One region of the Exiguobacterium sp. s183 genome, then DNA from elsewhere that is predicted to be linked to it. Evidence: riboswitches for the same ligand, from Rfam matches in the RefSeq annotation. Region 1 holds a riboswitch; each other region holds the start of a gene.

Region 1 (4,427 bases):
TTGTCGCTTCGTCTTTTCCATACATCGCGACGCCACCTTTTAAGTGGAAGATGTTGTCGTGACCTTGGTCACGCATATATGCTGTAAATTTCTCGCAACGGACGCCACCAGTACAGTAAGTGAGAAGTGTTTTCCCTTCGTAGAGGTCCTTGTTCTCTTCGAGCCATTCTGGCATGTAACGTGAAGCCTCTACATCGATTTTGATCGCGTTTTTAAAGTGACCAAGTTCGTACTCGTAGTTGTTACGAACATCGAGGATGACGACATCATCACGATTCATCATCTCTTTCCATTCTGCTGGTTCGAGGTATGCACCGTGTTGTTTCGGTACATCAAACTCACCATCAAAGCGCCACGTCACGAGCTCTTTCTTGTGACGGACAAAAATTTTCTTGAACGCATGCTCTTCGACTTCATCGATTTTGAACTCGATATCGCTGAAGAGTGGGTTTGCCTTCAAGTCGTTCATGTATTGCTCAGTTTGTTCCCAAGTACCAGAGCACGTCCCGTTGATTCCTTCGGAGGAAATCAAGATGCGTCCTTTGATGCCGAGGTCTTTACAATACTTCAAATGTTCTTGCGTGAGTGTTTCTGGGTCTTCGATGTTGACGTACTTATAGTACAGCAAGACCCGCATTGGTTTTGTTTCCATGTTGTGTTGCTCCCCTGTGTTCAGTTTTTTGCAGGAAAACGAACGTTGGGTTGTGTCGTTCGACGAATAGACTTGCCTGCAACCACAAGTCCATTATTATATGATAAATATCACGACGAATTTTCGCAAATGGTTTTTAATTTTTTTGACGAATGCAGGGAGATGCGTCTTGCAAATCGAATTCGGGTAATAGAGTAGTAGTAACGAAAGTTGAAGGTGGAACGACTATGCTCACTTCTCTCCAACAGTACATCATCCAATTAATCGAATGGCTTCAAAGTTTGCCTGGCGGTCCTTGGGCCGGACTTGGCGCTCCATTTTTAGAAGCGATCTTTCCGTTTTTGCCACTCGTTTTAATCATTTCAGCGAATGCGGCAACATATGGTTTTTTGTTAGGGGTCCTTTTATCATGGATCGGGAACTTACTCGGAACGATTGTCGTCTTCGCGGCGGTCCGATATGTGTTTCGTAAACCGATGACGCGTTGGCTCGAAAAACATAAAGCGGCGGTCTATTGGTTAGAACGAATCAACCATATGAGTCCGATCTCACTCGGGTTCTTGTATTCACTCCCGTTCATCCCGGTCAGTTTGATCACCTATTTGCTGGCGCTCATTCAGATGCCGCTCCGTACGTTCATTTTGGCGGCGGGATTTGGGAAACTACTCGTCGTCGTCATTTTCTCGGTCATCGGGGATCAATGGGAAGAATTTATCCAAAGCCCGTTTCGTTTATCGATGCTCGGTCTGCTTTTGGTCGCGTTGTGGGCCATCAGTCGAGGACTAGAAGAAGTGCTCAAACGACGTGCTTTCAAAAAACGCAACGAGCAATTGAAACAAGAGATGGTCACTAAACGACAAACACCCCTTTGAATAAAGAGGTGTTTTCGCTTAAGACTGCTTTTTAAAACGCGGGAAATTGAATGCGATGGCAATCCCTCCGCAGATAAAGAGGAGGAACGGATAAAACATGAACGGGACGAGGTCAGGCGAAGCGGTCTTCGTCAACTCTGCGGCGATGAGGAGTTGCGCTCCATATGGAAGAATCCCTTGTACACCACATGAGAAGATATCGAGTACACTTGCTGATTTCTTCCGTTCGATATCATATTCGTCCGCAATGTTCGCGGCGAGTGGTCCGGCTACGAGAATGGAAATCGTATTGTTCGCCGTCGCCACGTTCGTCGCACTGACGAGACCAGCGATACTCCACTCGGCACCGGCACGTTTTTGAATCCGTGACGTCAGCGCATCACGCAAATACGTGAGTCCACCGTTGTGCGAAATGAGTCCGACGAGGCCGCCCATGAGTAACGTCAAGAACGAGATTTCGGCCATACCGACCATACCATCGGCGATAGCGGTCACAAATGCTGTGACGGATAAGCTTCCGTCGAGAAGACCGATGATTCCGGTTAGCGTAATTCCGCCCAACAGGACGAGAATGACGTTCAGTCCCGTTAACGCCAGTCCGATGACCGCGAGATACGGAATCAGTTTATACCATTCGAATGCGGCGACATCGACCGTCGATTCACCGTTCGACAAGACGGCGAGTAAAATCGTCGTGATGATGGCAGCTGGTAGCACAATCCAGAAGTTCGTCCGGAACTTATCGCGCATGTTCGTCCGTTGTGTCCTTACGGCAGCAATGGTCGTATCCGAAATGAATGAAAGGTTGTCTCCGAACATGGCTCCGCCGACCACTGCCGCGGCTGCGATGGCGACGTTCACACCACTTTCCTCATGAATACCGAGGGCAATCGGCGCAAGTGCCGCAATCGTTCCGGTCGATGTACCCATTGCCATTGAAATGAAAGCAGCAATGACGAATAGTCCACTTAAGAGAAGCGATGGGGGTAAAAGCGTCAACGCCGCGTTGACCGTCGCGTCGATGGCACCGATTGATTCGGCTACCGTTGAAAAGGCACCGGCCAGTAAGAAAATAAAAATCATAATGATGATTCCCGGATTTCCGGCACCTTGCGCGATGCGCTCGACGGTTTGAGTGGCACTTCCTTTTGTCATGAATGCTGCAACCATCAATGCGATCATGGCTGCGACAAGGACTGGAAACTTATAAAAGTCCCCATAGTAGACACCCGCCCCGATGAAAAAGAGCAAGAAGACGAGTAACGGCAGAAGTGCCCACTTGTTTGCTGTTGGTTGTTCCAAAATAATCACCTCACTAAAAAATAAAAAGGACCTTTTTCTTGAGAAAAAGGTCCTTCGTGTGAAATACCCTTTTCATCTTTCGAGCAATACGCCCGCTGGATTTGGCACAGGTTCTCCGCTGCCGAGACTTCATAGGGCCAGTCCCTCCGTCTCTCTCGATAAAAAGTTAAGTTATCCTATTATCAAACACGTTCCCTAACGTACCTGTTTCAAATCCCGTTGTCAACCTAAAAACTCCCCAATTCGATGTGAGAAAGGGGAGTTTACGTCGTTAAATTGTTGAAGTGCGCCACACGGTTACGTCCTGCATATTTTCCACCAACATACAGGGCACGGTCCGCGTTTCGAATCGTATCATCGAGACGCTTGTTCCCGAACGCTTCGATTGTATCGACCCCGATAGACGCGGTGACAGAAATCTCATGGTGGTCGACAAGAAACGGTTTCGCTTCGATTTGATGGCGAATCCGCTCCGTGATTTCAATCGCTTGGTGCATATCACAATGATTGAGCAATAAAATAAATTCTTCGCCACCATAGCGTGCCGCAAAATCATCCGGGCGAAGCACCTGACGGATTCGTCGTCCGAACTCTTGTAAGACATGGTCCCCGACCTGATGACCATACGTATCGTTAATCTTTTTGAAAAAATCAATATCGAGCATGGCGACCGATATCGGATATACCGACATATCGGATATTTGTTGAATGCCATATTCATAAAATGCACGCGCATTAGCAAGAAGCGTTAAGCTGTCCGTCCGACTCTCGGTATAGAGGCGGTCCCGTTCGTGACAACGGCTAATGGTTCGGTTGAACGATTTTAACAATTTGATGATTTCGTGCTGAATAATCTTTGGATAACCGTATACAGGTTCTCCCGTCATGACAATCCATGTACGAATCTCTTCGATTTCCTCCGAACGAACAGAAACGAAGCTGTGGTAATCGTCGTGGAAAGCATCAGAAAGGGAAGTATCCCATTCAAAGCGCATTTCATAGTCGAGGACTTGCTCGATTGGCTGACTCATCTCAAGCAAGGTGAAGACGATGGGGCGATCGATGGGTTGTCGCGTCTTCAAATCAAAGTAGAGGGTGCGTTCAAACAATTTAAACTCGACATACCCTTCATCATAATGATTCAGCTGTTCGCATTGACTTAAAAATACTTCGATGGCTTGCGCCTCGCTCTGTGACAAGGAAACGGCCTCTTTCGCTTCATCGTATTGCTCAATCAAAGATTTGAATGCATCTTGTCGCTCTTTTTGAATGAGGAGACGTTTAATAAAGAATGTCAACGCAGCGGCGATGCTACTGACGACGAGTAAGTTGGTCTCTCGGAAAAACGCTGCCGCTAAGATGAAAATCAAACTGACGACGTACGTATAGAAGGCAATCTTCATAAAGTCGCTCAATGCGATGTCGACGCGGAACCACCATTTCACCTGATATTTTTGGAACACCGTGTTTAAAAAGATGGCAAGGAACAGTCCAGCAAGCGGCACGAACGAATCTTGCGAATAAAAGTCGAGACCGGTCTCCCCACCGAGGGCAAGATAAACCGCTGCTGGGATGACAATCTCTAAGTATGCCGTAATAGC
Region 2 (4,427 bases), on a different contig from region 1:
CCGATACCCATGACGACGATATGGCTGACACGGTCCCCTTCGCCCTCTTCATCGAGGAAGTGTTGGACGGTCATGATTTGCTCGACGACCTCACCAGCCGTCAAATCACGAGTCTTTTTCAGCAAGCCGCTCGCGCAGAAGCTACAGCCGATGTTGCAACCGACCTGAGTCGTCACACAGACCGAACGTCCGTATTTGTGACGCATGAGCACCGTCTCGATGTAATGCCCGTCATGTAATTTAAGTAAGAATTTGACCGTTCCATCGCCCGCTTCTTGTTTGACGAACAGTTTTTGTGTCGAGATGACGTATTTCTCAGTTAAGTAATCGCGTACTTCGTTACGGACGTTTAGCGCGTCCATCGATTTGACTCGATCGATGTAGAGCGAGTCCCAGACTTGACGTGCGTGGAAGGCACCATATCCAGCTTCCGTGCACTCGTTTGTGAGCTGATCGAACGTCAACCCGTATATAGATGATTTCATTCTAACCTGTCCTTTCTCTAATCCGCATACGTACCATTGTAGCGGACGTCAGAGACGGGTGCAACTTACGAATAATCTGGAGGCGTCGGTCGTGTGACGAACTGTTCAAACGCATAAGCGACACGAATCAAATCTCGTTCCGCAAAGCTCGTTCCCGTGAACGATAGACCGAACGGGGCCCCGCTCTCTTTTCGTTTATAAGGGACCGTGATTGTCGGATGTCCCGCTTTCGCAGCCATGTCATAGTTCATGTCATGTGGCAGGACGATCGCGTCCAGTTTTTGCGCTTTTAATAGCTCATCCATTCCGTCCACTTTTGCGAGATGAACATCATCAATCCGTCGGTCGAGATAACTAGCTTCGACGAGACGCCCTGAACATGAATCCGATTGTTCAAAGAGGGTCTGCCCGTGCGGAATCGCTTCGAGGTGGTCCGCGTTCCATTCGATCAAGTCGGACAGTGTCTTAAATGGCACGGTTGTGTTCGCAAGATACGCCTCAATCCCAAGCTTGAATTCATCAAACAAAATATCTGCCTGTTCTAATGCCGTATGTTTCGGTAACGTGATTTCGACGAGTTCAACCTCGGCTTGACGCAACAATCGAAGTGCCTGTTCATACAAATCGACTTCTTCGTCTGAAATAGTTGGCTTGATAAATCCGACACGCATACCGACGGCTTGACGGACATCGAGACATGTCACATAAGGCGGTCCGATTGGAGTTTCCCATGTCGCAGGATCAGTCGAATCTTCACCACACATTGTCTGTAAGGCAACGACCGCATCACGGAGGGTACGCGCCATCGGTCCAGCCGTATCTTGAGAACGTGAGATCGGAATGATTCCTGAACGACTAATCAAGCCGACGGTCGGCTTGATTCCGACGATACTATTATGCACACTCGGGTGTACAATCGAGCCGCTCGTCTCAGATCCGACGGCAAGGAGTGTCAGGTTCGCCGCAACCGCCGAAGCCGATCCAGAACTCGATCCCCCGACATCTAATTGGTCGCCATAAGGGTTCTTCGTTTGTCCGCCAACAGCACTCCAACCGTTCGGCATATCTTCCGTTAAAAAGTTCGCCCACTCGGACAGGTTCGCTTTTCCGAGAATGATTGCCCCGTCAGCCCGTAATCGTTTTACGAGCTCGGCATCTCGACCTGCAAAATGATGTCGCATGGCGGCGGCACCTGCTGTCGTACGCATCAGACCGGCTGTCTCGATATTGTCTTTAATTAAGACGGGGATACCGAGGAGCGGTTTGCGTACTCCTTTTTTATAGGCCCGTTCTGCCGCCTCTGCCTCGAACAGGGCGTCCGGATTCACCTGGATGACGGCATGAAGTCGCTCATTATATGCAGCAATCCTTCCAAGGTAATACGCGGTCACGTCTCGTGCCGTGAATTGTCCTTCTTTATACCCACGATGTGCACGTTCAATCGTCAGCTCATGTAATTGGATTTGTTCCATCCTACATTCCTCCTTTATCTCTCCCACTTTATTCGTGCTCTATGCCTGATTTCCTTTTCGTATCGCCAAGTCTATGTGTTCTTGTTACACTTAAGAAAAAACAGGAGGTTCCTATGACGCGCTCCTACGTATTCGTGTTGCTCGCCGTATTCGGTCTATTTTTCTTGCAGTTATACGGAGAAAATGTGCCGTATGGTCCGTTCATTTCGATCGGGTTGATCGGATTCATCATCGTCTTGACGATTTTTCAGTTGAAGCGAAAACCGAAGCATTGACGAAAGTATTTTGAGGGTGGTATGATGCTCTCACCAACTACATATCGATATCAAGAGTGAACGAGAGATCTGGCTCCATGACTTCACAGCAACCTGCCACAGGCAAGGTGCTACGACCAGCAAGGGAAACCTTGGACGATATGACGAGAGCGCTCATGTCATCCGACGTGAGCGCTTTTTTGTTGAAATACGATTTGGAGGGAACGACAAGATGGAAAAAGCAACATTTGCAGGTGGCTGTTTTTGGTGCATGGTAACACCTTTTGAAGAACTACCAGGGATAGAAGGAATCGTATCCGGCTATATGGGCGGACAGATCGACAATCCGACGTATGAAGAAGTTAAAACGGGAACGACTGGTCATTTAGAGGTCGTTCAAATCACGTATGATCCATCTCTGTTCTCATATGAACGTCTCCTAGAACTCTATTGGATCCAGACAGACCCGACCGATGACGGTGGGCAGTTCCAAGACCGTGGGCCTCAGTATGCCCCAGCCATCTTCTATCACACGGAGAAACAACGAATCGCGGCTGAGGCGAGTCGAGACGTATTAGCAGCAAGTGGTCGTTTCACGGCACCGATTGTCACAAAAATCACTCCGGCGACGACATTCTTCGAAGCGGAAGAGTATCACCAGGATTACCACAAAAAGAATCCAAAACACTATAAAGAAGACCGGGCCATCTCAGGACGGGACACGTTCATCGAAGAGAACTGGACCGAAACCGTATAACGGTCATCAGACGCGGATTTTAGCATCCGCGTCTTTTTATAAGCCCAATAATCGGGAAAAGGCTATTAATGGTTCATACATCCGAAAAGGAGGACTCATACATGAAAACAAGTACGAAACTCATCATCAGTGTGATCGGCGTAGCCGTAATCGCCGTCGCCTGGTGGCTCATCTCACCGCTTTTCTTGACAGAGACAGTCGATGAAGGACTACCACCGACAGCTGTTGAGACGCCTGCTTCAGAAGAAGAAACAGAGGAAGAGACAACTGAGACACCGGAACCACAACCGAGTCAAACCGAAGTAGCGGGTGTGTTCATGGACGGGGAGAAAAATTATGAGACGACGGGCACGATTCGCTCCGTCGAGGCAGAAGACGGGACGTATCTCCGATTTGAAGAGTTTGAAACGACGAACGGACCTGATTTATTTGTCTATTTGACGAAGCCAGGACAAGAGACGTCCGAAGGGATTCGACTTGGAGCACTTAAAGGGAATACAGGAAACCAAAACTATTTAGTTCCGGCAGATGTCGATCTGTCAGAATATAGCACCGTAGTGATCTGGTGCCGTGCTTTTAGTGCGACGTTCGGGACGGGTGAATTGAGCGCGTCGAATGAATAACTGATATCAAACAGCCTGGACGTTTGACGTCCTCGCTGTTTTTTTGTATTAGAAAAATTATTTCTATCAGTTCTATCTATTTATTCATGCAATTCACGTGTTACAATATGGTAAAGTATGGAACTTTTTATAAGGAGGGTTTTTATTTGACTTCACATCAATCGACGTCATACAGCTCATATTTTTGGAAACGGTTTTGGATTCTTTTTCTGCCGATCGTGACGATTGGGATTTTATCTGAACCAATGATTGTAGAGAACACGTTTAAGAGTCTTGAAGATATCGGCGAGTTTGTTTTCTACTCGATATTCTATATTGTTGTAATCGGAGGCTTTACTGCGTTTGCCATTTCTTTCGTATGGAGAAGAAAATGATTGTTCCAAAATTGATGGTAGCCTGTTTATCTTCAATTGTTCTGAGTTTTTCTCTTCCAGTCTTCATGCCTGTGTTTGAAGATTTTACTTATTTTCAGAATGTTTTTATGTATGTGTTTTATGCCTCACCTATTATTTTCACTTATGGAATAATGACCTCTATTTTTTCGGAGTTTCTAAGTCAACGTATGACATTCAAAATCAAAAAAATAACTTCATTTTTGATGCACTTGATGTTTGGTGCCTTTTTCGTTTTCCCTTACGGCCTTATATTCGATTTGTCAGTATTTACAGAAGGAACCATTAATTTTGCAACTGTAATGGGAGTGTTTAGTGCTTTTATCTTTTTTGTGATAAATGAATTCATCCTTTTATATGTAAAAATGAAGAATCGATCTTAAACTATCTATTAAAATTTTCTCTAATAATTGATATCCTACAGAAACTTCAAACTGTCATACA
Region 3 (4,427 bases), on a different contig from region 1:
AGTCGCCATCTTGATTGGTAGTAAATCAGGTTTGATCACACTCCCACAATGTCTTCTCGAACCAGGTGACGGGATTTTACTCCCGAACCCGGGTTATCCGGATTACATCTCTGGAGCGAGGCTCGCAGGTGCGGAAATCATCGATTTGACGTTAAAAGAGGAACACGGCTTTCTTCCGGACTATTCAACACTCGACCCGGCACACGCAAAGCTCATGTATTTGAACTACCCGAGCAATCCGACTGGGGCTGTCGCGACGCCGGCATTCTTTGAAGAGACCGTCGCGTTTGCAAAGAAGCATGATGTGATGGTCGTCCACGATTTCGCTTATGGAAGCATTGGGTTCGACGGTTATGTTCCCCCGAGCTTTCTTCAGGCAGATGGTGCGAAAGAAATTGGAATTGAAGTATACACGATGTCGAAGGCGTTCAATATGTCGGGGTGGCGTGTCGCGTTCGCGGTCGGAAATGCCGATATTATTGAAGCCATCAACACGTATCAAGATCACGTCCACGTGTCTGTCTTCTCAGCCATTCAAGAGGCAGCGATTGTGGCGTTAGAATCCCCGCGCGACTTACGTGATGACCTAGCCTCACTTTACGAAACAAGACGAAACCGATTGATTAATGGGTTACGCCGGGCGGGGTGGGAGATTGAGGCACCGAAGGGTTCGTTCTTTGTATGGGCGAAAGTACCTGAGGGGGATGCAAAATCGTTCTCGACAAAGTTACTCCACGAGGCGGGAGTCGCCGTCACACCAGGCTACTTCTTCGGAACAGAGGGAGAGCACCACATCCGTTTCGGTCTCGTATCGTCTGAACAGAAGATTGATGAAGCGGTAGAACGGATTGAGAGACTGTTTGCAGCCTATGAGGAGGTACATTTGTGATTCGTCAGGCCGTGCTCGAATATGACCATTCGCATGATGCGCTCGAGAACCTTCATACGTTGATTGGAAACCGGAAGGCACTCGTTTTGAAAGGATCGAACGGATACGGTGAAGCGGTTCGCGTGTTCCCTCGTCTAGCAAATCTTCCGAGTGTACAGTTCAACGGGGAATGTACAGACGAAGAAATAAATCGTTTGAATGCCTATCGACCCGACGTATGGATTGCCGTCGGCGGAGGTAAATTGATCGATACGGCGAAGCGGATTGCATTCACCCAGTCGGTCCCGCTCATTGTCGTCCCGACACTCGTATCAAACTGTGCAGCCTTCACACCACTCAGCGTCATCTACAGTGAGGAAGGGTCTTACATTCGCTATGACACGTTTCCGGTCGTCATCGAACGCGTCATCGCAGATGAACGACTGTTACGTGATTCGCCTTATGACTATTTCAAGGCTGGCGTCATCGACACGGTCGCAAAGTGGTTCGAGGCTCGTTATATTAGCGGGACGACTTCAAAGGATGCAGGGATTCAGTCAGGGTTATCACTTGCTGCGCAGTGCGGTAAATTGATGGACCTGTCAATCCGCGAACAGGACTTCCGTCGCTACGGTAAGGACATTCGGTATATCGTCGACCATGTTCTCGCAATCGGTGGTGCGGTTGGTGGGTTTGGGGATGCCGGCACTCGTGTTGCTGTCGCTCACGCCGTTCATAATGCACTTAGTCGTTTTGGATCGACCCACCATTGGCTACACGGAGACAAGGTTGGCTTCGGATTGATTGTTCAAGAACGGTTGATTCGATCCGATGACACCCTCCTGCTCGAGGACTGGCTTCAATCCATCGATGCGCCAACTTCACTTACCCAACTTGGGATTCATCCTGATCAAGTCGATGAATTGGTCACTTCGATCGTCGAAGAAATCACGATTCAAGGGATTCGGAATCTTCAAGATTCAGAGCAGTTAAAAGAAATTCTCATCAATCTTCAAGAAGTAGTTTACAAATAATGCTTTTATCAGTAATATAATAACAAAATAATAAAACCGTTTGCTTATCAAGAGTGGTGGAGGGACTGGCCCGATGAAACCCGGCAACCAGATCAGTATGATCATGGTGCTAATTCCAACAGACGAGACGTCTGGGAGATGAGCGTGTCCGACTTTCACTTGTCGTGCCCGCCGCTCTTCGTGAGTAGCGGGCTTTTCATTTGGAGGAGGAACTATTCATGAACATCAAACAAAAAACACTTTTGGCAGGCACGTCATTCCTTGCAGCAATCGCACTTTCTGCGTGTGGACAATCCGAGGCGAGCGAGACGCTCAGCACGGAAGAACTGACGATCGGCGTGACTGGTGGCCCACACGAGCAAATTGCGGAGAAAGTACAAGAACTCGCGAAAGAGGACGGTCTTGAGATCGATATCAAAGTATTCAATGATTACAACACACCGAACACGGCACTCGACGAGGGAAGCCTTGATGTAAACAGTTACCAGACGTTATCGTTCCTCGAACTTCAAAAGTCAGACAAAGGGTATAAAATTGACGACGTATTCAAAACGGTCGCATTCCCGATGGGTCTTTATTCTGAGAAGTTGACAGATATCAAGGATTTAAAAGAAGGAGATAAAGTTGCCGTCCCGAACGATCCGGCAAACGAACTTCGTGCCTTGCGACTATATGAAACAGCAGGTCTGATCACACTAAAAGAAGGTCTGACGGATAAAGCGACGAAACGAGATATCGCGGAAAACCCGCTCAATCTCGAATTCATCGAACTCGAAGCGTCACAGCTCCCGACACAACTTCCGGAAGTGGCCCTTGCAGCCATCAATACGAACTTCGCGATGGGTGCAGGTCTCTCTATCAACGAGGATGCCCTGTTCCATGAGGACACGGTCGACAACCCGTATCCGAACTATGTGGTTGTCCGTTCGGCCAACAAAGAAGATGAGGTCGTTGAGACGTTGAAGTCTTACTACCATTCGGATGAAGTACGTGCCTTCATCGAAGAGGAATTCAATGGATCTGTCGTACCAGCGTTCTGAGGAGGGATTCGATGATTGAACTGAAACAAATCACCAAGCAATTTCACGTCAATGGAGATACGATCACCGCGCTCGACGACGTCTCCCTTACAATCGAAAAAGGGGAGATCTTCGGCATCATCGGCCGAAGCGGTGCCGGAAAGAGTACCCTTATCCGGATGATCAATCTATTAGAACGCCCGACGACAGGTGTCGTTGAGATTGAGGGACAAGACATCACGCTGCTAAAGAAAAAAGGTCTGTCGAATTTACGTCAGCGAATCGGCATGATCTTTCAACATTACAACCTATTAAAGACCGCGACCGTCGAAGAGAATGTCGCCATCCCGCTCCGCCTCGAAGGGCTCGGGAAGCAAGTCATCCGTGAACGGGTCGACCGCTATCTCAACATCGTCGGTTTATCTGAACATCGGAACCATTATCCGGAACAATTATCAGGCGGTCAAAAACAGCGTGTCGCCATTGCGCGAGCGCTCGCCCATGAACCGGACATCCTCCTCAGCGACGAGTCGACGAGTGCGCTCGACCCTGAGACGACCGAGTCGATCTTAGAGTTGTTGCTCGAGATCAACCGAGAACTCGGATTGACCATCTTCTTGATCACGCATGAGATGGAAGTGATTGAACGAATCTGTGACCGAGTCGCCGTCATCGATCATGGGAAAATTATTGAACAAGGCAACGTGTTGGATGTCTTCTCAAACCCGAGACACGAAACGACGCAGCGGTTCTTGAAGACGAATCTCGATGTTCCGGAAGAAGTGGTGTCGGAATTACAGACGCGAGGCACGCTCGTTCATTTATCATTCATCGGTAGTCAAACGGAGCAAGCGGTGCTCGCGCAGTTGACGAAACGATTCGGGATCTTACCGAACATCATCGGAGGCGGGATCAAGAAATTGAAAGCGGGTCTTGTCGGAAATCTGCTCGTTCACCTTGACGGGGATCACGATCAAACAGAACTTGCTGTCCGTTATTTGAAGACGAGCGGCGTACACGTAAGGGAGGTGTCGAACCATGCAACAGTTCTGGACAGACTGGGGTGACCTGATTTGGACGGGGACGATTCAAACGTTGACGATGACGAGTATCGCGCTCCTCATCTCGACCTTGATTGGACTTCCGCTCGGGACGTTGCTTGTACTGACGAGACCGAACGGGCGTCTCGCGAACCGGTTCGTGTACGGTGGATTATCGAGCGTCATCAACGTCATCCGTTCGATTCCGTTCATCATTCTCTTGTTTTTCATCTTGCCGTTCACACGTTTCATCATGGGTACAACGATTGGTGTCCAAGGTGTGCTTCTACCACTCATCGTCTTCACCGCCCCATACATCGCACGGCTCATGGAGTCTGCTCTTCTTGAAGTCGACCGCGGGGTCATCGAGGCGTATGAGGCGATGGGCATCTCAACGAGAAAGATTATCTGGTACGTCCTCATCCGTGAGGCACGTTCTTCCATCGTTCTCGGATTGACGATTGCG

What was found. A riboswitch is a leader RNA that binds a small molecule or an ion and turns the genes downstream of it on or off. The one in region 1 is predicted to bind S-adenosylmethionine.
Region 2: linked by a shared signal. The riboswitch ahead of msrA (peptide-methionine (S)-S-oxide reductase MsrA) and the one ahead of KNP62_RS11580 (Na+/H+ antiporter NhaC family protein) in region 1 are both predicted to bind S-adenosylmethionine.
Region 3: linked by a shared signal. The riboswitch ahead of KNP62_RS02940 (MetQ/NlpA family ABC transporter substrate-binding protein) and the one ahead of KNP62_RS11580 (Na+/H+ antiporter NhaC family protein) in region 1 are both predicted to bind S-adenosylmethionine.

What each region holds. Positions count from the first base shown of each region.
Region 1 is NZ_JACSKN010000004.1:276,046-280,472, forward strand. It holds gene trhO (oxygen-dependent tRNA uridine(34) hydroxylase TrhO) at 1-652, opposite strand, end outside; gene KNP62_RS11575 (TVP38/TMEM64 family protein) at 880-1,524, shown strand; gene KNP62_RS11580 (Na+/H+ antiporter NhaC family protein) at 1,543-2,826, opposite strand; SAM riboswitch class I at 2,896-2,991, opposite strand; gene KNP62_RS11585 (GGDEF domain-containing protein) at 3,090-4,427, opposite strand, start outside.
Region 2 is NZ_JACSKN010000001.1:431,275-435,701, reverse strand. It holds gene rlmN (dual-specificity RNA methyltransferase RlmN) at 1-485, opposite strand, end outside; gene KNP62_RS02240 (amidase family protein) at 551-1,957, opposite strand; gene KNP62_RS02235 (hypothetical protein) at 2,071-2,232, shown strand; SAM riboswitch class I at 2,277-2,376, shown strand; gene msrA (peptide-methionine (S)-S-oxide reductase MsrA) at 2,444-2,968, shown strand; gene KNP62_RS02225 (DM13 domain-containing protein) at 3,070-3,591, shown strand.
Region 3 is NZ_JACSKN010000001.1:561,633-566,059, forward strand. It holds gene KNP62_RS02930 (aminotransferase class I/II-fold pyridoxal phosphate-dependent enzyme) at 1-889, shown strand, start outside; gene KNP62_RS02935 (iron-containing alcohol dehydrogenase) at 886-1,902, shown strand; SAM riboswitch class I at 1,944-2,047, shown strand; gene KNP62_RS02940 (MetQ/NlpA family ABC transporter substrate-binding protein) at 2,121-2,942, shown strand; gene KNP62_RS02945 (methionine ABC transporter ATP-binding protein) at 2,954-3,988, shown strand; gene KNP62_RS02950 (methionine ABC transporter permease) at 3,960-4,427, shown strand, end outside.